Regions from separate parts of the Streptomyces sp. CLCI03 genome, predicted to be linked through region 2. Evidence: riboswitches for the same ligand, from Rfam matches in the RefSeq annotation. Region 2 holds a riboswitch; each other region holds the start of a gene.

Region 1 (6,750 bases), 3.3 Mb from region 2:
GCTGACGTGCAGGTCGAGGGTGCCGTCGGGGCGGGGGGCGTTGCCGATGGAGTAGGTGCGCCAGGTCGTCGGGAGGCGCCGGCTGCTCACGCTCGTGTACTGGCCGGGGAGATAGGGGAAGGGGGCGTGCGGCCGGAGCGTCAGGACGCCTATGTCCGTCCCGTACTGAAGGTGGCGTACGACCTCCGCGTCCCACCACGGCGGGTCCACGCCGGAGTCGGCGCCGGCCGTCATCGCGTCGGCCATCACCTGGTAGGCCTCGGCCCAGGCCTTCTCGACGGACGGGGTCCAGGCCGAGCCGGAGGTCTCCGCGAGCGCGGCGAGCAGGCTGGCGCCGACGGCCGCGTAGTGCTCGGGGCGGACCAGGAACTTGCGGTGGTCGCGTCCCAGGTCGCGCAGGTAGGGGCCGAGGGTCTCGTCGTCGAGGTGGGCGATCACGTGGGTGAGCGCGGCGAAGAGCCGGTCCCGCTGGCGTTCCATGTCGTGGAGGGAGTCCGGGAAGAGGGCGCGGACCGAGGGGTTGTGCCAGAAGAGGTGGGAGTAGAAGAACTTGACGGCGTGCTCGGCCCGTCGCTCCACCACCGCGAAACTGCTCTTCAAGATCCTGACGTCCACAAAACCGAAAGTAGGAATGCCGGAGAAGTTCAGGTCAAGAGATGGACGATCTACGGACAGCCGCGACGAACCACCCATATCGGATGGGGGTTCGGTGCCGGGATACGGTCATCAGGTGCACGAGCAGACCTCCGGAACCCCCGCCGAGACCCCCGCCGACACCCCTTCCGCCGAGGGTCCCACCCTCTTCGACTGGGAGTTCGCGACCGACCCCTACCCGGCCTACGCCTGGTTGCGCGAGCACTCCCCGGTGCACCGCACCAAGCTGCCCAGCGGGGTCGAGGCCTGGCTCGTCACCCGGTACGCCGATGCCCGTCAGGCCCTCGCCGACCAGCGGCTCAGCAAGAATCCGGCGCACCACGCGGAGCCGGCGCACGCCAAGGGCAAGACCGGGATCCCGGGGGAGCGCAAGGCCGAGCTGATGACGCACCTGCTCAACATCGACCCGCCGGACCACACCCGGCTGCGGCGGCTGGTGTCGAAGGCGTTCACCCCCCGCAGGGTCGCCGAGTTCGCCCCCCGGGTGCAGGCGCTCACCGATCACCTGATCGACGCCTTCGCGGCGAAAGGTGAGGCCGATCTCATTCACGAGTTCGCCTTCCCGCTCCCCATCTACGCCATCTGCGAGATGCTCGGGGTCCCGCGCGAGGACCAGGACGACTTCCGCGACTGGGCGGGCATGATGATCCGCCACGGTGGTGGTCCGCGCGGCGGAGTGGCCCGGTCGGTCAAGCAGATGCGGACCTACCTCGGTGAACTCATTCACCGTAAAAGGGATGATCTGGGCGACGATCTGATCTCCGACCTGATCCGGGCGAGCGATCACGGGGACCATCTGACGGAGGGTGAGGCCACCGCCATGGCCTTCATCCTGCTTTTCGCCGGTTTCGAGACCACCGTGAACCTCATCGGCAACGGGGTCCACTCCCTCTTCATGAACCCCGAGCAGCGCGAGCGCCTCCAGTTCTCCCTCGCCGCCGGGGAGAGCGAACTACTGGCCACCGGGGTCGAGGAACTGCTGCGGTACGACGGCCCGGTGGAACTCGCCACCTGGCGGTTCGCCACCGAGGCGCTGACCCTCGGCGGCATGCGGATCGAGGCGGGTGATCCGGTTCTGGTGGTCCTCGCGGCCGCCGATCGGGATCCGGAGCGCTTCGCGGAGCCGGACACGCTCGACCTCTCCCGGACCGACAACCAGCACCTCGGGTACGGTCACGGCATCCACTACTGCCTCGGCGCTCCGCTCGCCCGGCTCGAAGGGCAGACCGCGCTCGCGACTTTGCTGACGCGTCTACCTGATCTGGAACTGGCTGTTCCGCCTCAAGACCTGCGCTGGCGCGGGGGGTTGATCATGCGAGGGCTACGTACTCTTCCCGTTCGATTCGCGGCTCAAAACACTTGAGCGAAAACTGATTAAAAGTCAGATCCGACTTGAACTTGTGACAATCGTTCGAAGGCCGCTAGGTTCTGCCGTTACCTAGCTGTTATGCGAAAGGTGATCCTTCATGCTCTCCGGGAACGGCCGTCACAGACGCCCCCGCCAGGTCCCCGCGCTGGTCGTCACAGCCGGTGTCACTGGCTCCGCGTTGGCCATGCCACTGCTGGCCGCCACCAGCGCCACCGCCGCCGACACGTCCACGTGGGACAAGGTCGCCGAGTGCGAGAGCGGTGGCTCCTGGAGCGCCAACTTCGGCAGCGGCGCCTACGGCGGACTCCAGTTCACCCAGGAGGAGTGGCAGAGCGCCGGCGGTCTCGAGTTCGCCGAGCGCCCCGACCTGGCGAGCCGCTCCCAGCAGATCGCGGTGGCCGAGCGGGTGCTCGGCTCCACGGGGCCGCAGGCGTGGCCGCTGTGCGCGGCCTCGGCCGGCCTGGTCAAGGAGAGCCCCGCCGCACAGGTGGACCCCGGTCTGCCCGGCGGTCAGGGCTCGGTCGCTCCCGCGCCGTCCCGTCCGGACGAAGCCGTTCCGTCGGCCGGTGGTGGCAAGCCGTCCACGGACTACGGGTCCCCGACCCCGGCCCCGTCCGGCACCCCGTTCCTGATTCCCGACGCCCCGTCCATCGGACTGCCCGTCATGCCCGCGCCGGACGTCCCGACGACGCCTCCGGTCGAACCGACGGCTCCGGTCCGGCCGGGCGACCCGACCGGTACGCCGACCCCCGTCGACCCGACGCGGCCGGCGGACCCGACCACGCCGCCCACCACCGCGCCCGTCACGCCGGGGCTGCCCCCGGTCGACCCGACGGCCCCTGCGAACCCGGAGGTCCCGCAGACCACCGGTGCCACTCCGGTCGAGGGCAACGGCAAGCACCGCGGTGCGCCGGAGACCGGGCCTTCGGCCCTGCCTGACGTCTCGTCGAACCCCGTCTACACGGTCCAGGCGGGCGACAGCCTGGCGACCATCGCGGTTGCCAAGGGCGTAAAGGGGGGCTGGAACGGTCTCTACCAGGCCAATGAGCAAGTCATCGGCGAGGACGCCGACCTCATCAAGCCCGGCCAGAATCTGGATCTAACCACCCAATAAGGACAGTTCAGTTATCCGGAAAGAGTTGAATGTCGGATTTCTGTAAGTGAGACATGTGTCTCTTCCGGTCAACTGGCGTGTCTCACCCGGGGCATTGCGCAAACCCTGCCCTCACCTGCGCAAACACCCCTGTGAGGGACGCAAGTAGGGGTCGTTTCTCCCCGATGTTGCTCGTTGAACATCGGGGAGAGACCTGTCTACCTTCTGAATCGCTCGCCACCGCGAGCTCCTTCGACCGCATCGCCGAATCCTGCCGGCGGACGGAGGGAACAGTCGTCGCGTCAAGCGCCGAAGGCAGGAGCGGGGGAACCAAGGTAGGTGCCGGGAGCGGCCGTCGAGAAGACGGTCACGCCACCGGCTTGGGGTCAAGACGTGCGCTAGGTCGCACGGCCGGGCAACTCACTCGCCCGAACCCGACAGCTCACCTCGTAGGCGTCGGTGAGGAGAAACTCCATGCTGCTTTCCGGCAAGGGCAAGCACCGTCGCGGTACTGCAATCGAGCGGTCTGTCCGGATCGTCACGCTCGCCGGTGTCGCCGGTGTGGCCGTGGCCGCCCCCCTGATGGCCGCGGGCACCGCCAGCGCCGCCACCTCGTCCGAGTGGGACAAGGTCGCGCAGTGCGAGTCCGGTGGCAACTGGGCCATCAACACGGGCAACGGCTACTACGGCGGCCTGCAGTTCTCGCCCTCCACGTGGTCCGGCTTCGGCGGCAAGTCCTACGCCCCGCAGGCCAACCAGGCCACCAAGGCACAGCAGATAGCCGTCGCCGAGAAGGTCCTCAAGACCCAGGGCAAGGGTGCCTGGCCGTCCTGCGGCAAGGGCCTGTCGAACTCCTCCTACACCGGTGGCGGCGCCGAGACCCCGGCCTCCAAGCCGCAGTCGAAGCCCAAGGCCGAGACCAAGAAGACCGAGACCAAGAAGACCGAGACCAAGGCCGCGCCGAAGCAGGAGACCAAGCGTCCCGCGGCTCCGACCACCCGCTCCGAGCGCGCCGAGGCCCCGGTCGCGCCGAAGACCGGCAACGGCTCGTACGAGGTCAAGTCGGGCGACACCCTGGGCACCATCGCCGAGGCCAACGGCGTCAAGGGCGGCTGGCAGAAGCTGTTCGAGCTGAACAAGGACATCGTCTCGGACGCCGACCTGATCTTCCCGGGCCAGAAGCTGAAGCTCAGCTGAACACCGCGGTGAAGCCGCGCGAACATCTACGCGGCGTCAGCTGACCCCGTGCAGGATGTCCACCGCCCGGCGCGTGCCCCACGCGCCGGGCGGTGCCGCGTCCGCCTCCCGAAACCCGATGATCAAGCGACTCTATGTCCCGGAAGAGGGGTATTCGGTCCCTTTTTCGTCCCAGGGTCCGGGCGGTCGGGCGGCCCAGTGCCCGGAGCCGGTTAGGCTCTAGGCGGCAAGGCCATCCCACGGCCTGACATGCCACCGCACACTCAGCGTCACATCCCAGAAGGAGATGCTCGTGCCGTCCATCGACGTCGTCGTAGCCCGGGAAATCCTGGACTCCCGAGGCAACCCCACGGTCGAGGTCGAGGTGGGCCTCGACGATGGCAGCACCGGCCGTGCTGCAGTTCCGTCCGGCGCCTCCACCGGTGCATTCGAGGCCATCGAGCTGCGTGACGGTGACCCCGACCGTTACTTCGGCAAGGGTGTCGAGAAGGCCGTCCTCGCCGTCATCGAGCAGATCGGCCCGGAGCTCGTCGGCTACGACGCCACCGAGCAGCGTCTGATCGACCAGGCCATGTTCGACCTGGACGCCACCGACAACAAGGGCTCGCTCGGCGCCAACGCCATCCTCGGCGTGTCCCTGGCCGTCGCGCACGCCGCGTCCGAGGCCTCGGACCTTCCGCTCTTCCGCTACCTCGGCGGTCCGAACGCGCACCTGCTGCCCGTTCCGATGATGAACATCCTCAACGGTGGGTCGCACGCCGACTCCAACGTGGACATCCAGGAGTTCATGATCGCCCCCATCGGCGCGGAGTCCTTCTCCGAGGCGCTGCGTTGGGGTGCCGAGGTCTACCACACCCTCAAGAAGGTCCTGCACACCAAGGGCCTCTCCACCGGCCTGGGCGACGAGGGCGGCTTCGCCCCGAACCTGGAGTCGAACCGCGCCGCGCTCGACCTCATCATCGAGGCCATCAAGCAGGCCGGCTACACCCCGGGCACGGACATCGCGCTCGCGCTCGACGTCGCCGCGTCCGAGTTCTACAAGGACGGCCAGTACGAGTTCGAGGGCAAGTCCCGCTCGGCCGCCGAGATGACCGACTACTACGCCGAGCTCGTCGAGGCGTACCCGCTCGTCTCCATCGAGGACCCGCTGTTCGAGGACGACTGGGACGGCTGGAAGACCATCACCGACCGCCTCGGCGCGAAGGTCCAGATCGTCGGTGACGACCTGTTCGTCACCAACCCGGAGCGTCTGGCCCGCGGTATCGAGGAGGGCTCCGCGAACGCCCTGCTCGTGAAGGTGAACCAGATCGGTTCGCTGACCGAGACCCTGGACGCCGTCGAGATGGCCCAGCGCAACGGCTTCAAGTGCATGATGTCCCACCGTTCCGGTGAGACCGAGGACGTCACCATCGCCGACCTCGCCGTCGCCGTGAACTGCGGTCAGATCAAGACCGGCGCCCCGGCCCGCTCGGACCGTGTCGCCAAGTACAACCAGCTGCTGCGCATCGAGGAGATCCTCGACGACGCCGCGGTGTACGCGGGCCGCTCCGCCTTCCCGCGCTTCAAGGGCTAATCACCCCCCTGAGGGGCTGGCCTCCGTACGTCCCCGCACTCGGTCCCGTACCGTGTGCGGGGACGTATTGCGTAGTGCGTACCTAGGGGAGGCGGACCAATGGCCGGGAACCGGGATCGGTTCTCCACCTTCTCCACCGCGACCAGGCTCAAGCAGCTCGGGGAGCGGACCGCCGCCCACGTCTACCGGTCGCAGTCGCGGCGTCAGGTCCGCCGCAGCCGGCTCACCGGCCGCGCCGCGCTCCTGGTGCTCGTCCTCTGTACGCTGGTCGTCGCCCTCGCGTACCCGATGCGCCAGTACGTCTCCCAGCGCTCGGAGATCGCGAAGCAGCAGCGGGCCGCCGCGGCCGCGCGGGACCGCCTGGAGCGGCTCCGCGACGAGAAGGCCCGCTGGCAGGACGACGCCTACGCGGAGCAGCAGGCGCGCAAGCACCTGCACTTCCTGCGCCCGGGGGAGATCGGCTACATCATGAGCGACCCCGGGGCCCAGCCCCCGCAGCCGCACCGCACCGGTCAAGCCGGCTCCGACCGCCCCTGGTACTCCAACGTCTGGGACGGCGTCGACAAGGCCGACCGCCCCGGCGAGTGATCCGGCCCGCAGGGCCGAAGCACCACAGCACCGCAGCACCCATCCACGAGAACGAAGAGACTTCCTCCAGGCATGCAGACGCCCCCGCCCCAGACCGACCGGACCGAGCCGACCGACGCGGACATCGAGGCGTTCGAGCAGCAGCTCGGCCGCCCGCCGCGCGGGCTGCGCGCCATCGCGCACCGCTGCCCCTGCGGGCAGCCGGACGTGGTGGAGACCGCCCCGCGGCTCCCCGACGGCACCCCCTTCCCGACGCTGTACTACCTGACGTGCCCG
Region 2 (6,750 bases):
GGCCTGCGCCCGGACCATCCGGCGCTGGTCAAGGCCGCCGACTGGATGCTCGGCGAGGAGATCGTCCGCACGGGCGACTGGGCCGTGCGCCGGCCCGGCCTCGCCCCCGGCGGTTGGGCGTTCGAGTTCCACAACGACACCTACCCCGACATCGACGACACGGCCGAGGTGGTCCTCGCCCTGCGCCGCATCAAGCACCCCGACCCGGCCCGGGTCGAGGGCGCCATCGCCCGCGGGGTGTCCTGGAACCTCGGCATGCAGTCGCGGAACGGGGCGTGGGGCGCCTTCGACGCCGACAACACCAGCCCCTTGCCGAACAAGCTGCCTTTCTGCGACTTCGGCGAGGTCATCGACCCTCCCTCGGCCGACGTGACCGCCCACGTGGTGGAGATGCTCGCCTTCGAGGGCCGGGCGTCGGACGCCCGGACCCGACGCGGCATCGCCTGGCTGCTGGCCGAACAGGAGCCGAGCGGCGGCTGGTTCGGCCGCTGGGGCACCAACTACGTCTACGGCACCGGTTCGGTGGTCCCGGCCCTCGTCGCCGCCGGGATCGCCCCCGGGCATCCCGCGATCCGGCGGGCCGTGCGCTGGTTGGAATCCGTACAGAACGACGACGGCGGGTGGGGCGAGGACCAGCGCTCCTACAAGGACCCCTCCTGGGCCGGGAAGGGCGCCTCCACCCCCTCGCAGACCGCCTGGGCGCTGATGGCCCTGCTGTCGGCCGGGGAACGCGAGGGCAAGGCCGTCGAGCGGGGCGTCGCCCACCTCGTGGAGACCCAGAAGGAGGACGGTACCTGGGACGAGCCGTACTTCACCGGCACCGGCTTCCCCTGGGACTTCTCCATCAACTACCACCTGTACCGGCAGGTGTTCCCGCTCACCGCGCTCGGCCGCTACCTGTACGGGGAACCCTTCGCCCCGGCCGGAGCGCACCCGGCACCGGCCGGGGAAGCGTGATGTCCCCCGCCGACGGGGACCGGGGCCGCCCGAGCGACCCGCTGCTGGTGGCCTGCGCGCTGCGCATCGAGCAGGTGGCGCTGCGCAGCGCCGGCCGCGGCGCCGGCCGCGGATCGACCGGCGGGCACGTCCTGCTGCGCACCGGGATGGGCCCGCGCGCGGCCGAGCGGGCCCTCGGCCGGGCACTGGAGCGGCCGGGAACGGACCGGGCCGCCGTCCTCGCGACGGGGTTCTGCGCCGGGCTGGTCCCCGGCATGCACCCCGGAGACCTGGTCGTCGCCGAGGAGACCCGGGATCCGCGGGGGATCGTCACCTGCACCGGCAGCGTCCTGCTCGCCGAGGCACTGGCCCGGGCCGCGCCCGGCCGGACCGTGCACCGCGGCGCGCTGACCGGATCCGACCACGTCGTCCGCGGCCAGGAGCGCGCGCAGCTGCGCGCCACCGGCGCCATCGCGGTCGACATGGAGTCCGCGGCCACCTTGTGGACCGCCTCCCGGGGCGGTGACCGTCCGGTTGCGGCCGTCCGGGTGATCGTGGACGCTCCGGAGCACGAGCTCGTCCGTATCGGCACGGTTCGCGGGGGAATATCGGCCTTCCGTGTCCTGCGTGCCGTACTGCCCGCGTTTCATGAATGGCACCGTTCGTTGCTGCTCCCCAGGAGGTGAGCCAGATGGCCATGCCGCTGCGCCAGTCCATCAGGGTCGGGACGTATCTTCTCGAACAGAAGCTCCGCAAGCGCGAGAAGTTCCCCCTGATCGTCGAACTGGAACCGCTCTACGCCTGCAACCTGGCCTGTGAGGGGTGCGGGAAGATCCAGCACCCGGCCGGGGTGCTCAAGCAGCGCATGCCGGTCGCCCAGGCGGTCGGCGCCGTGCTGGAGTCCGGTGCGCCCATGGTGTCCATCGCGGGCGGCGAGCCCTTGATGCACCCGCAGATCCACGAGATCGTCCGACAGTTGGTGGCGAGGCGGAAGTACGTGTTCCTCTGCACCAACGCGATGCTGCTGCGCAAGAAGATCGAGAAGTTCACCCCTTCCCCGTATTTCGCCTTCGCCGTGCACATCGACGGTCTGCGCGAGCGCCACGACGAGTCGGTGGCCAAGGAAGGCGTCTTCGACGAGGCGGTCGCCGCCATCAAGGAGGCGAAGAGGCGTGGGTTCCGGGTGACGACCAACTCCACCTTCTTCAACACCGACACCCCGCAGACCATCATCGAGGTCCTCAACTACCTCAATGACGACCTCCGGGTCGACGAAATGATGATCTCGCCCGCCTATGCCTACGAGAAGGCACCCGACCAGGAGCACTTCCTCGGCGTCGAACAGACCCGAGAGCTCTTCAGGAAGGCCTTCGCGGGCGGCAACCGGCGGCGCTGGCGGCTCAACCACTCCCCGCTCTTCCTGGACTTCCTGGAAGGAAAGGCCGATTTCCCCTGCACGGCCTGGGCCATTCCGAATTACTCCCTCTTCGGCTGGCAGCGGCCCTGCTATCTGATGAGCGACGGATACGTTCCGACGTACCGCGAGCTCATCAACGACACCGACTGGGACAAGTACGGCCGCGGAAAGGACCCGCGCTGCGCGAACTGCATGGCGCACTGCGGCTACGAGCCCACCGCCGTCCTCGCCACCATGGGCTCCCTCAAGGAATCCCTGCGTGCGGCCCGCGAGACGATCGCGAGCAACCGGGGCACGTCGGCATGACCGGGCGGCCACGGGAGGAAGGGGGCGGCCGAGGCTTCGACCTCGGCGCCCTGCTGGCCGAGCGCGGGGCGGAACGGTACGAGCTGCACGCCCGGCACCTCAACCACCAGCTGCCCCGCATGCTCCACACCCTCGGCTTCGACAAGGTCTACGAGCGGGCCGAGGGCGCCCACTTCTGGGACGCCGAGGGCAACGACTACCTGGACATGCTGGCCGGGTTCGGGGTGATGGGCCTGGGCCGGCACCATCCGGTCGTCCGCCGGGCCCTGCACGACGTCCTGGACGCCCAGCTCGCCGACCTCACCCGCTTCGACTGCCAACCGCTGCCGGGACTGCTGGCCGAGAAACTGCTCTCGTACAGCCCGCACCTGGACCGGGTCTTCTTCGGCAACAGCGGCACCGAGGCGGTGGAGACGGCCCTGAAGTTCGCCCGGTACGCCACCGGGCGCCCCAGGATCCTCTACTGCGACCACGCCTTCCACGGGCTGACCGCGGGCTCCCTCTCGGTGAACGGGGAGAGCGGGTTCCGCGACGGCTTCGCCCCGCTGCTCCCCGACACGAGGATCACGCTCGGGGACCTCGCCGCCCTGGAGCGGGAGCTGAAGCGCGGGGACGTCGCCGCCCTCGTCGTCGAGCCGATCCAGGGCAAGGGGGTCCTGGCCGCCCCGCCCGGATTCCTGCTCGCCGCGCAGGAGATGCTGCACCGGCGGGGGGCGCTGCTCATCGCGGACGAGGTGCAGACCGGCCTCGGACGCACCGGCGACTTCTACGCGTACCAGCACGAGCCGGGCGTGGAACCGGACCTGGTGTGCGTGGCGAAGGCGCTCTCGGGCGGGTACGTCCCGGTCGGTGCGACCCTGGGCAAGGACTGGATCTTCAAGAAGGTCTACTCGTCCATGGACCGGGTGCTCGTGCACTCCGCGAGCTTCGGTTCCAACGCCCAGGCCATGGCGGCGGGCCTCGCGGTCCTGTCCGTCATGGAGGACGAGGAGGTCGTGGCGAACGCCCGGGTCATGGGCGACCTGCTGCGCGGGCGCCTCGCCGCTCTGGTGGACGAGTACGAGCTGCTGCACGAGGTGCGGGGGCGCGGGCTGATGATCGGCATCGAGTTCGGCCGACCGTCCTCGCTGGGTCTGCGCAGCCGGTGGACGATGTTGCAGGCGGCCCGCAAGGGGCTCTTCGCACAGATGGTCGTGGTGCCCCTGCTGCAGAAGCACCGGATCCTCACCCAGGTCTCCGGGGACCACCTGGAGGTGATCAAGCTGATCCCGCCGCTGATCGTGGACGAGGGGGACGTGGACCGGTTCGTCGGGGCCTTCCGCGAGGTCATGGACGAGGCGCACGGCGGGTCCGGGCTGATCTGGGACTTCGGCAGGACGCTGGTGAAGCAGGCCGTCGCCACGCGCTGACGGCCCGCCCACCTGGTGGGGAACCGGTCGGCCGGTTCCCGCCCGCGTCAGACGAGGAGCCGGTCGCGCAGTCGGTCGAGGGTCTCGGGCGTCAGTCCGAGGCCCTCCGCCAGGTAGCGGTCCACCCCGCCCCAGACCTCGTCGATGGTGTCGAAGGCGGCCAGCAGGTACTCGGCGCGGGCGTCGAAGAGCGGCGCGAGCAGCTCCGTCACCTCGGGGGAGCGCTCGCCCGCCGACTCGTCGGTGCGGCGCACGCGATAGCGGCGGTGCGGGGCGTTCGACTCCAGGTAGTCCGTCACGATCGCCTCGCGCTCGACGCCCAGGGCGAGCAGGGTGACGGCGATCGACAGGCCGGCCCGGTCCTTGCCGGCCGCGCAGTGCATGAGCGCGGGGACGCTGTCCTCGGCCAGGGCGTGCACGACCCGACTGTGCTCGGCGGTGCGCTGCCGGATGATCCCGCGGTACGAGTTCGACATCCGGGCCGCGGCCTTGCCGTCGCCCAGGATCTCGCGCAGCTGAGCGAGGTCGCCGTCGCGGACCAGCCGCCAGAACTCCCGTCCGTCGGCCGGGTCCGAGAGCGGGATGTTGACGTTGCGGACGCCGGGCAGCTCGACGTCCGGCCCCTCCAGCGCGTGGTCGGCGACGTTGCGGAAGTCGAAGATGGTGTGGAGGCCGAGCGAGGCGAGGAACTCTGCATCACTTTCGGTGGCATGTGCGAGATGTCCGCTTCGGAACAGTCGTCCCGTCCTGACCGTTCGTCCGTCAGAAGTCGGCAATCCGCCCACATCGCGGAAATTGCGCACTCCGGACAGCTCCGGCTCCTGTATCTGCTGGGTCAAAGCAACTCCTCCGCCACATCGTGGGTCCTGTGTCCGAATTACACTGTTTGGCGCCAACTTGCCATATCCGGAGGCGAGATCGGGCACGTCCCCGTGAGCCAGATCATACGGTGACCGTGAGTGCCTGATCGCTAAAGGCGAATGGCCCCGTCGGGGCGGCTGTTGGCGGTGTCGAATGGACGGAGGGTGACCGTAATTCCGTCGGTCCCTCATGCCTGGTATTCCGTCAGGGAATTCATGGCTTGTTCCCTGCGGCCACAAGGGATTACCTTCGCGATCGATCCGGGTGGACCGCCAAATCCTGCCGCCTCCCGGAAACCGCATCCGACCTATTCGCGCGGCAGGAGCGGGGGAACCAGGTAAGCCGCCGGCCCGGAGATCTTTTCGCCGGGACGGCTCGGGGTGAAGTCGTTCATGGCTGGTACATGTACGGCCGGACATCTCCAGTCCGAACCCGACAGCTCACCTCGCAGGCGCCGGAGAGGAATTCGTCATGCCTGCAAAGGGTAAGCACCGCCGTCCCAAGTCCCTTTCCCTTTCCCGCGGTTTCGCCGTCGCCGGAACCGGTGGCGCGGCCCTCGCGCTGCCGCTGATCGGTGCCGCCGGCGCCCACGCGGCCGGCGCCCCGGCCGCCGCCCCCGCGGCGATCCCCGCGGTGGCCCCGCAGGCCCCCCTCGCCCTCCCGTCGGCGCCCGCCGTCGCCGCACACGCCGCCCCGAGCGTCTACACCGTCGTGCCGGGCGACTACCTCTCCAAGATCGCAGCCGAGCGCCACCTGGCCGGCGGCTGGGAGCAGCTGTACGCCGACAACCGCGAGGCCGTCGGTGGCAACCCGTCGCTGATCCACCCGGGCCTGAAGCTCCACCTCGGCGGTCCCGGCGAGCCCGCCCCGTCCGAGGCCGAGGCGGCCCCGGCCCCCGAGGCCCCGTCCGAGGCCGACGCGAAGCCGGCCGCGCAGGCCGCGCCGAAGCCGGTCCGGGGGCACGCCGAGCAGGCCGCCCCGGCGCGACCGGAGACCGCCGCCGAGCCCGAGGCCCAGGCCCCCGCCGCGCCGCGGTCGGCCGCCGGCTTCGTGGCCCCGGTCGGCGGTGGCATCTCCACCCAGTACAAGGTCGCGGGCGCCATGTGGTCCTCCGGCCACCACACCGGCGTCGACTTCATCGCGGCCATGGGCACCACCGTCAAGGCCGTCGGCGCGGGCACCGTGGTCTCCGCCGGCTGGAGCGGCTCGTACGGCAACGAGGTCGTCATCCGGCACGCGGACGGCAAGTACTCCCAGTACGCCCACCTCTCCCAGCTCTCCGTCTCCTCCGGCCAGAGCGTCACCGCCGGGCAGACCATCGGCCTCTCCGGCTCCACCGGCAACTCGACCGGCCCGCACCTGCACTTCGAGATCCGTACGACCCCGTCCTACGGCTCGGACATGGACCCGATCGCCTACCTCCGCGCCAAGGGCGCGAGCCTCTGACGGCACCCGCCGAAGGACCACCGACACGCGTGAGGCCGGGACCCGAGGGGGGTTCCGGCCTCACGTGTACTTATTCCTTATCCCCCACGTGGTACAGATCACGGTCCGTCAACCCCTCATTACGTTGGCGTAGGTTGGTTACGGGAGTGAAGTATGGGTTCTCGTGGCAGCGACGACGACGAAACTCAAGACCATCGGCTCGTACGCGGCGATCGGGGACAGCTTCACCGAGGGCGTGGGGGACCCGGGACCCGGGGATTCATTTCTCGGCTGGGCGGACCGGCTCGCCGTGCTCCTGGCCGATCAGCGCGAAGAGCACGACTTCCGGTATGCGAATCTGGCGGTGCGGGGGAAGCTCCTCGACCAGATCGTGGC
Region 3 (6,750 bases), 660 kb from region 2:
CGAGGAGATCGTCCTCGCCTCCGAGGCCGAGGGTGCGGACGCCGCGCTCGACCGCCTCGCGAAGCTGGTCGCCGAGGGTCTCGAGGAGCTCCCCGAGACCGTCTGACCCTTCGGGTTCGACCCCACGCGCGAAGCCGCGGCTCCCGATCCGGGGGCCGCGGCTTCGTCGTTCCGCTCGGGACCCACCACGTGACGAGAACCCGGGGCGGCGCCGCCCGACGCGATCACCCGGCTTCGCGGCGGACCCGAGAGCGGCGTATGCCGAGAAATATCGCGCGGCGAAGAAAAGGCCTCGCCGGAATCCGGCGCACGCCGAATCATTCCTCATGGGAATTACGCACGACGCCTCGACCCGATTCGAAATCGATCGGCCGTCGCGCGGCGAATTCACGCGATCCCATCCTTTGTATACGGCTCCTGTTAATGCCGACCGCTCGACATGTTTACGGCAGGTTGCGAAGTGCTCACCGTCGGGCGGAGCCGCAGTCGGTGCGCCCCCGCCGCCCGATCCGCGTGGACGGCGGTCAGCGCCCGCGCCCGCTCGGCGTCGCCGCGCGCCACCGCGTCCACGACCGCCCCGTGCTCCGCCCAGGACTCCACGGGCCGTGCCGGAGCCTCCACCACGTACATCCACGCGATCTTGTGCCGCATCTGCGTGAGCAGCGAGATCAGCCCGGGGCTGCCGGATGCCTGGGCGAGCGTCTCGTGGAACCAGCCGCCCAGGGACCGCAGATCCTCCCCCTGGCCCCGCCTGGCGCGCTCCTGCCCCAGCCTGACCAGTCCGCGCAGCACCTTGAGGTGCGCGTCGGTGCGCCGTCGGGCGGCCCGCGCGGCGGCCAGCGGCTCCAGGAGCATCCGCAGCTCCAGCAGGTCCGCCGCCTCCTGCTCGGTCGGCTCGGCCACGCACGCCCCCGCGTGGCGCCGTGTGGTCACGAACCCCTCGGACTCCAGGGTCCGCAGGGCCTCGCGCACCGGGACGCGCGAGACCCCGTACCGGCGGGCCAGCACCTCCTCGGTCAACCGGCCGCCCGGCTCGAACACCCCGGAGACGATGTCGTCGCGGATTGCTGTGCATACCGCGTGCGCAGGAATACGCAAGACCGAACCTCCGCCTATTTCCGACTGCCAGCGTCATTGCACGCACATGCGCGTGCTGCGACTCTATTGCAACACACGATAATTTCCGAGAGCGGCCGGAAATACGAAACATTTGCACAAAGGCGCAACACACGAAGACCCCGGCTCGGAGAGCCGGGGTCTTCGGTGAAGCGGTGCGATGCGTGGGGCGCCGAGGTCAGAGGCTGACGCCGTGCGAGCGCAGGTACGCGATCGGGTCGATGTCCGAGCCGTACTGCGAGCCGGTGCGGGCCTCGAAGTGCAGGTGCGGGCCGCTGGAGTTGCCGGTGGAGCCCGACAGGCCGATCTGCTGACCCGGGGTGACCTGCTCGCCGACGGAGACGTTCAGCGAGGTCATGTGGCCGTACTGGGTGTAGGTGCCGTCGTTGTGCTTGATGACGACGTTGTTGCCGTAGGCGCCACCCCAGCCGGCCTCGACGACGGTACCCAGGCCCACCGCGTGGACCGAGGTGCCGGAGGCCGCGTGGAAGTCGATGCCCGTGTGGCTGCCGGAGGACCACATGCCGCCGCCCGCCTTGTACTGCGTGCTGACGTAGGAGTCGTCCAGCGGGGAGACGAAGGTGTTGAGGCGCTTGCGCTCCTCCTCGCGGGCGGCGCGCTCGGCGGCCTCGCGCTCGGCCTTCGCCTTGGCCTCGGCCATGCGCTTGGCCTCGGCGGCCCGCTGCTTCGCGTCGGCCTCGGCCTGCGCCTTGGCGGCGTCCTGCTCGGCGACGCGGTGCTGGGAATCGGCCTGCTCGGTGATGTCACCCGCAAGGTCCTCGGCGACGACGACGGCACCGAGGCCGTTGTCCTGGCCGATGGTGCTGCTGTGGTTGTCCGCGGCGAAGGCCGGGGCGGCGAGGGAGCCGACGACACCCGTGGTGGCGATCGCGGCGATACCGGCGTAACCGGCGGTCTTCTTGCTCAGACGGCTGGAGCCACGGTGCTTACCGGTACCAGCGGGACGACTGCCAAACGCCATGAAGGGTTTGATCCTTTCCTTCCTTCTCGCCTACCGGGTTAGCTGACGGGTTCGGAGCAGGAAGGTCTCCTACGGGCCTCCTCTTGCGAGGGGGTCCGATTCACCCCAGGGACGCATGTGGGTCCCCGGCTCCCCAGGCTCGCGCCTGACGGGGACTCGGCGATCGCTGTCCGGTGCCGCGGGTGCGGCGGGCACAACTGACGAACAGCACGGCTGACGCTAGGCGGATCATCAGTCAATCGCCAAACAGACGCGCCTTTTTGTTGCGTACGCCACACCGCATACAAGCAACCTCGCCATTAAACGGACAAAAGGGGTTCCGGTGACCAAGTCACCGGAACCCCTTGCCGAAACCCTCGGCCGGCCCTCAAAAGGCCTTCGCCCGACCGTCAGTTGGAGACGACCGAGACCTCGCCGATCCCGAGGGCCCGTACGGGCTCCTCGATCAGCGCGGCGTCGCCCACGAGGACGGTGACCAGCCGGTCCGCGGGGAAGGCCTTGACGACCGCCGTGGTGGCCTCCACCGTGCCCGTCTCGGCGAGCTGGGCGTACAGATGCGACTGGTAGTCGTCCGGCAGTTCCTGCTCGACCTGGTCGGCGAGGGTGCCCGCGACCGAGGCGGCCGTCTCGAACTTCAGCGGGGCCACGCCCACCAAGTTCTGCACGGCGACATCGCGTTCGGCGTCGGTCAGACCGCCCTCGGCGAGGGTGCGCAGGACCTTCCAGAGGTCCTCGAGCGCCGGTCCGGTGTTCGGAGTGTCCACCGAACCGCTGATGGCGAGCATCGAGGCGCCCTTGCCGTCCGCGGTGGAGCGCAGCACCTGACCGAAGGCGCGCACGCCGTAGGTGTACCCCTTCTCCTCGCGCAGCACCTTGTCCAGGCGCGAGGTGAGGGTGCCGCCCAGGCAGTACGTGCCGAGCACCTGGGCCGCCCACACCCGGTCGTGGCGGTCCGCCCCGATCCGGCCGATGAGCAGCTGCGTCTGGACCGCGCCGGGCCGGTCCACGATGACCACGCGGCCGGTGTCGTCGGCGGTCACCGGCGGCACCGGGAGGGCGGCGGCGGTGTTGCCCGTCCAGGCGCCCAGGGTGTCCGCGAGTACGGCGTCCAGGTCGATGCCGGTCAGGTCGCCGACGACCACCGCGGTGGCGGTGGCGGGGCGTACGTGGGCCTCGTAGAAGGCGCGCACGGCGGCGGAGTCGATCCGGGCGACCGTCTCCTCGGTGCCCTGACGCGGCCGCGACATGCGCAGGGACGCCGGGAAGAGCTCCTTGGAGAGCTGCTTGGCGGCGCGGCGCTGCGGGTTGGCCAGCTCGTGCGGGATCTCGTCGAGCCGGTTGCGCACCAGCCGGTCGACCTCGGCGTCGGCGAACGCCGGGGCGCGCAGCGCCTCGGCGAGCAGACCGAGCGCCTTGGGCAGCCGGGAGGCCGGGACCTCCAGCGAGACCCGCAGGCCCGGGTGGTCGGCGTGCGCGTCGAGGGTGGCGCCGCAGCGCTCCAGCTCGGCCGCGAACTCCTCGGCGGAGTGCTTGTCGGTGCCCTCGGAGAACGCCCTCGCCATGATGGTCGCCACGCCGTCCAGGCCCTCGGGCTCGGCGTCCAGCGGGGCGGCGAGGTTGACCTCGACCGCGACGACCTGCTGGCCCGGCCGGTGGCAGCGCAGCAGGGTCAGCCCGTTGGACAGCTGACCGCGGTCGGGGGCGGGGAAGGCCCACGGCTGCGGCTCGCCGGCCTGAGGTTGCGGGTGGAAGGTCATCGTGACGGCTGCCGTGTCGCTCACTGCTCCGCCCCCTCGTTCTCGTCGGAGTCGTCGTGCTGGTCGGACTCGTCGGCCGCGAGCGGCTCGTAGACGAGCACGGCGCGGTTGTCCGGGCGCAGTCGGGCCGCGGCCACGGCCTGCACCTCCTCGGCGGTGACGTCGAGGACGCGCCGGACGGCGGTCAGCGCCAGCTGCGGGTCGCCGAACAGCACCGCGAAGCGGCACAGTTCGTCGGCGCGGCCGGCCACCGTGCTCAGCCGGTCCAGCCACTCGCGCTCCAGCTGCGCCTGGGCGCGCTCCATCTCCTCGGCCGTCGGGCCCTCGGCGGCGAACCGCGCGAGCTCCTCGTCCACGGCCGCCTCGATGGCGGGGATCTCGACCCCGCTGGAGGTCTTGACGTCCAGCCAGCCCAGGGAGGGCGCCCCGGCCAGGCGCAGCATGCCGAAGCCGGCCGCGACGGCCGTCTGGTCGCGGCGCACCAGCCGGTTGTGCAGCAGCGAGGACTCGCCGCCGCCCAGGATGGTCAGCGCCACGTCGGCGGCGTCGCACTCGCGGGTGCCGTCGTGCGGCAGTCGGTAGGCGGCCATCAGCGCACGCGCCGGGACCTCCTCGACGATCTCCTCGCGCAGCTGCTCCCCGATGATGTCGGGCAGCGAGCCGTCGCGGGGCGGCTGCTTGCCGTCGTGCGCGGGGATGGTGCCGAAGTACTTCTCGACCCAGGCGAGGGTCTTCTCGGGGTCGATGTCCCCGACGACCGACAGCACCGCGTTGTTGGGCGCGTAGTACGTGCGGAAGAAGGCGCGCGCGTCCTCCAGGGAGGCGGCGTCCAGGTCGGCCATGGAGCCGATGGGGGTGTGGTGGTACGGGTGACCCTCGGGGTAGGCCAGGGCGGTGAGCCGCTCGAAGGCCGTGCCGTACGGGACGTTGTCGTACCGCTGGCGGCGCTCGTTCTTGACGACGTCGCGCTGGTTCTCCATGGACTCGTCGTCCAGGGCGGCCAGCAGGGACCCCATCCGGTCCGCCTCCAGCCAGAGCGCGAGCTCCAGCTGGTGCGTCGGCATCGTCTCGAAGTAGTTGGTGCGCTCGAAGCTGGTGGTGCCGTTGAGGGAACCGCCGGCGCCCTGGACCAGTTCGAAGTGCCCGTTGCCGGGTACGCTCGCCGACCCCTGGAACATCAGGTGCTCGAAGAGGTGAGCCAGGCCGGTGCGTCCCTTGACTTCGTGGCGCGAGCCGACGTCGTACCAGAGGCAGACCGCGGCGACCGGGGTCAGGTGGTCCTCGGAGAGCACCACGCGTAGGCCGTTGGCCAGCCGGTGCTCGGTCGCTGTCAGGCCGCCGGAGCCGGCCTGGGCTGTGGCCGTGTGACCCATGGGCATGTGGTCCCTTCGATCGCGATGCAGAGATTTCTTATCGACCTGCCACTGTATGCAAGCGCGCCGACCGCCGGATAAGTTCCCGGGTCACTCCCCCGCACTCCGTCCGGGGGACCCCCGGGGTCGGAGTCGGCGTTGTCGGTGCGTCGGGCCACAATGGTCCGCGTCGTACCCTCGCCGGACACCACAAGACCGCCAGACCCCGCCAGACCCGATCAGACACCCCACCCGACAGCCAGCACACCCCATTTTGGTTAAGGAGCCGCGCAGCGATGGCCCGCCGCAGCACGAAGACCCCGCCGCCGGAGGATTTCGAGGAGAAGATCCTCGACATCGACGTCGTCGACGAAATGCAGGGCTCCTTCCTCGAGTACGCGTACTCGGTGATCTACTCCCGTGCCCTGCCCGACGCCCGGGACGGCATGAAGCCGGTGCACCGGCGCATCGTCTACCAGATGAACGAGATGGGCCTGCGCCCCGACCGCGGGTACGTGAAGTGCGCCCGTGTCGTCGGCGAGGTCATGGGCAAGCTCCACCCGCACGGTGACGCGTCCATCTACGACGCCCTCGTGCGCATGGCCCAGCCCTTCTCCATGCGGCTGCCGCTGGTCGACGGCCACGGCAACTTCGGTTCGCTCGGCAACGACGACCCGCCGGCCGCGATGCGTTACACCGAGTGCAAGATGGCCGACGCCACCTCGCTGATGACGGAGTCGATCGACGAGGACACCGTCGACTTCACCGCCAACTACGACGGCCAGGAGCGGGAGCCCGTCGCCCTGCCCGCCGCGTACCCGAACCTGCTGGTCAACGGCGCGTCCGGAATCGCCGTCGGCATGGCCACCAACATGCCCCCGCACAACCTCGGCGAGGTCATCGCGGCAGCCCGTCACCTGATCCGGTACCCGCAGGCGGACCTGGAGGCGCTGATGCGCTTCGTGCCGGGCCCCGACCTGCCGACGGGCGGCCGGATCGTCGGGCTCTCGGGCATCAAGGACGCCTACGAGAACGGGCGCGGCACCTTCAAGATCCGCGCGACGGTGGCCGTGGAGGACGTGACGGCGCGCCGCAAGGGCCTGGTCGTCACCGAACTGCCCTTCACGGTCGGCCCCGAGAAGGTCATCGCGAAGATCAAGGACCTGGTCGGCTCGAAGAAGCTCCAGGGCATCGCCGACGTCAAGGACCTCACCGACCGCTCGCACGGCCTGCGCCTGGTCATCGAGATCAAGAACGGCTTCCACCCGGAGGCCGTGCTGGAGCAGCTCTACAAGCTGACGCCGATGGAGGAGTCCTTCGGCATCAACAACGTGGCGCTGGTGGACGGGCAGCCGCTGACGCTGGGCCTCAAGGAGCTGCTGGAGGTCTATCTCGACCACCGCTTCGAGGTCGTCCGCAGGCGCAGCGAGTTCCGCCGCACCAAGCGCCGCGACCGGCTGCACCTGGTCGAGGGCCTGCTGGTGGCGCTCCTCGACATCGACGAGGTCATCCGGCTCATCCGGGACAGCGACAACTCGGCGCA

The links. A riboswitch is a leader RNA that binds a small molecule or an ion and turns the genes downstream of it on or off. The one in region 2 is predicted to bind cyclic di-AMP.
Region 1: it holds a riboswitch for cyclic di-AMP, as region 2 does, so the genes downstream of both, ACWG52_RS22480 (transglycosylase family protein) here and ACWG52_RS07125 (M23 family metallopeptidase) in region 2, are expected to answer to the same signal.
Region 3: it holds a riboswitch for cyclic di-AMP, as region 2 does, so the genes downstream of both, ACWG52_RS10070 (M23 family metallopeptidase) here and ACWG52_RS07125 (M23 family metallopeptidase) in region 2, are expected to answer to the same signal.

What each region holds. Positions count from the first base shown of each region.
Region 1 is NZ_CM132132.1:4,854,016-4,860,765, forward strand. It holds gene ACWG52_RS22465 (globin domain-containing protein) at 1-615, opposite strand, end outside; gene ACWG52_RS22470 (cytochrome P450 family protein) at 731-2,017, shown strand; gene ACWG52_RS22475 (transglycosylase family protein) at 2,121-3,137, shown strand; cyclic di-AMP (ydaO/yuaA leader) riboswitch at 3,414-3,587, shown strand; gene ACWG52_RS22480 (transglycosylase family protein) at 3,591-4,313, shown strand; gene eno (phosphopyruvate hydratase) at 4,606-5,886, shown strand; gene ACWG52_RS22490 (FtsB family cell division protein) at 5,986-6,474, shown strand; gene ACWG52_RS22495 (DUF501 domain-containing protein) at 6,547-6,750, shown strand, end outside.
Region 2 is NZ_CM132132.1:1,553,616-1,560,365, reverse strand. It holds gene shc (squalene--hopene cyclase) at 1-957, shown strand, start outside; gene ACWG52_RS07145 (phosphorylase family protein) at 957-1,622, shown strand; gene hpnH (adenosyl-hopene transferase HpnH) at 1,628-2,659, shown strand; gene ACWG52_RS07135 (aspartate aminotransferase family protein) at 2,656-4,068, shown strand; gene ACWG52_RS07130 (tyrosine-protein phosphatase) at 4,116-4,907, opposite strand; cyclic di-AMP (ydaO/yuaA leader) riboswitch at 5,223-5,398, shown strand; gene ACWG52_RS07125 (M23 family metallopeptidase) at 5,401-6,375, shown strand; gene ACWG52_RS07120 (SGNH/GDSL hydrolase family protein) at 6,539-6,750, shown strand, end outside.
Region 3 is NZ_CM132132.1:2,216,039-2,222,788, forward strand. It holds gene ACWG52_RS10060 (HPr family phosphocarrier protein) at 1-106, shown strand, start outside; gene ACWG52_RS10065 (GntR family transcriptional regulator) at 421-1,098, opposite strand; gene ACWG52_RS10070 (M23 family metallopeptidase) at 1,295-2,098, opposite strand; cyclic di-AMP (ydaO/yuaA leader) riboswitch at 2,112-2,270, opposite strand; gene ACWG52_RS10075 (M16 family metallopeptidase) at 2,488-3,855, opposite strand; gene ACWG52_RS10080 (M16 family metallopeptidase) at 3,876-5,228, opposite strand; gene ACWG52_RS10085 (DNA gyrase/topoisomerase IV subunit A) at 5,504-6,750, shown strand, end outside.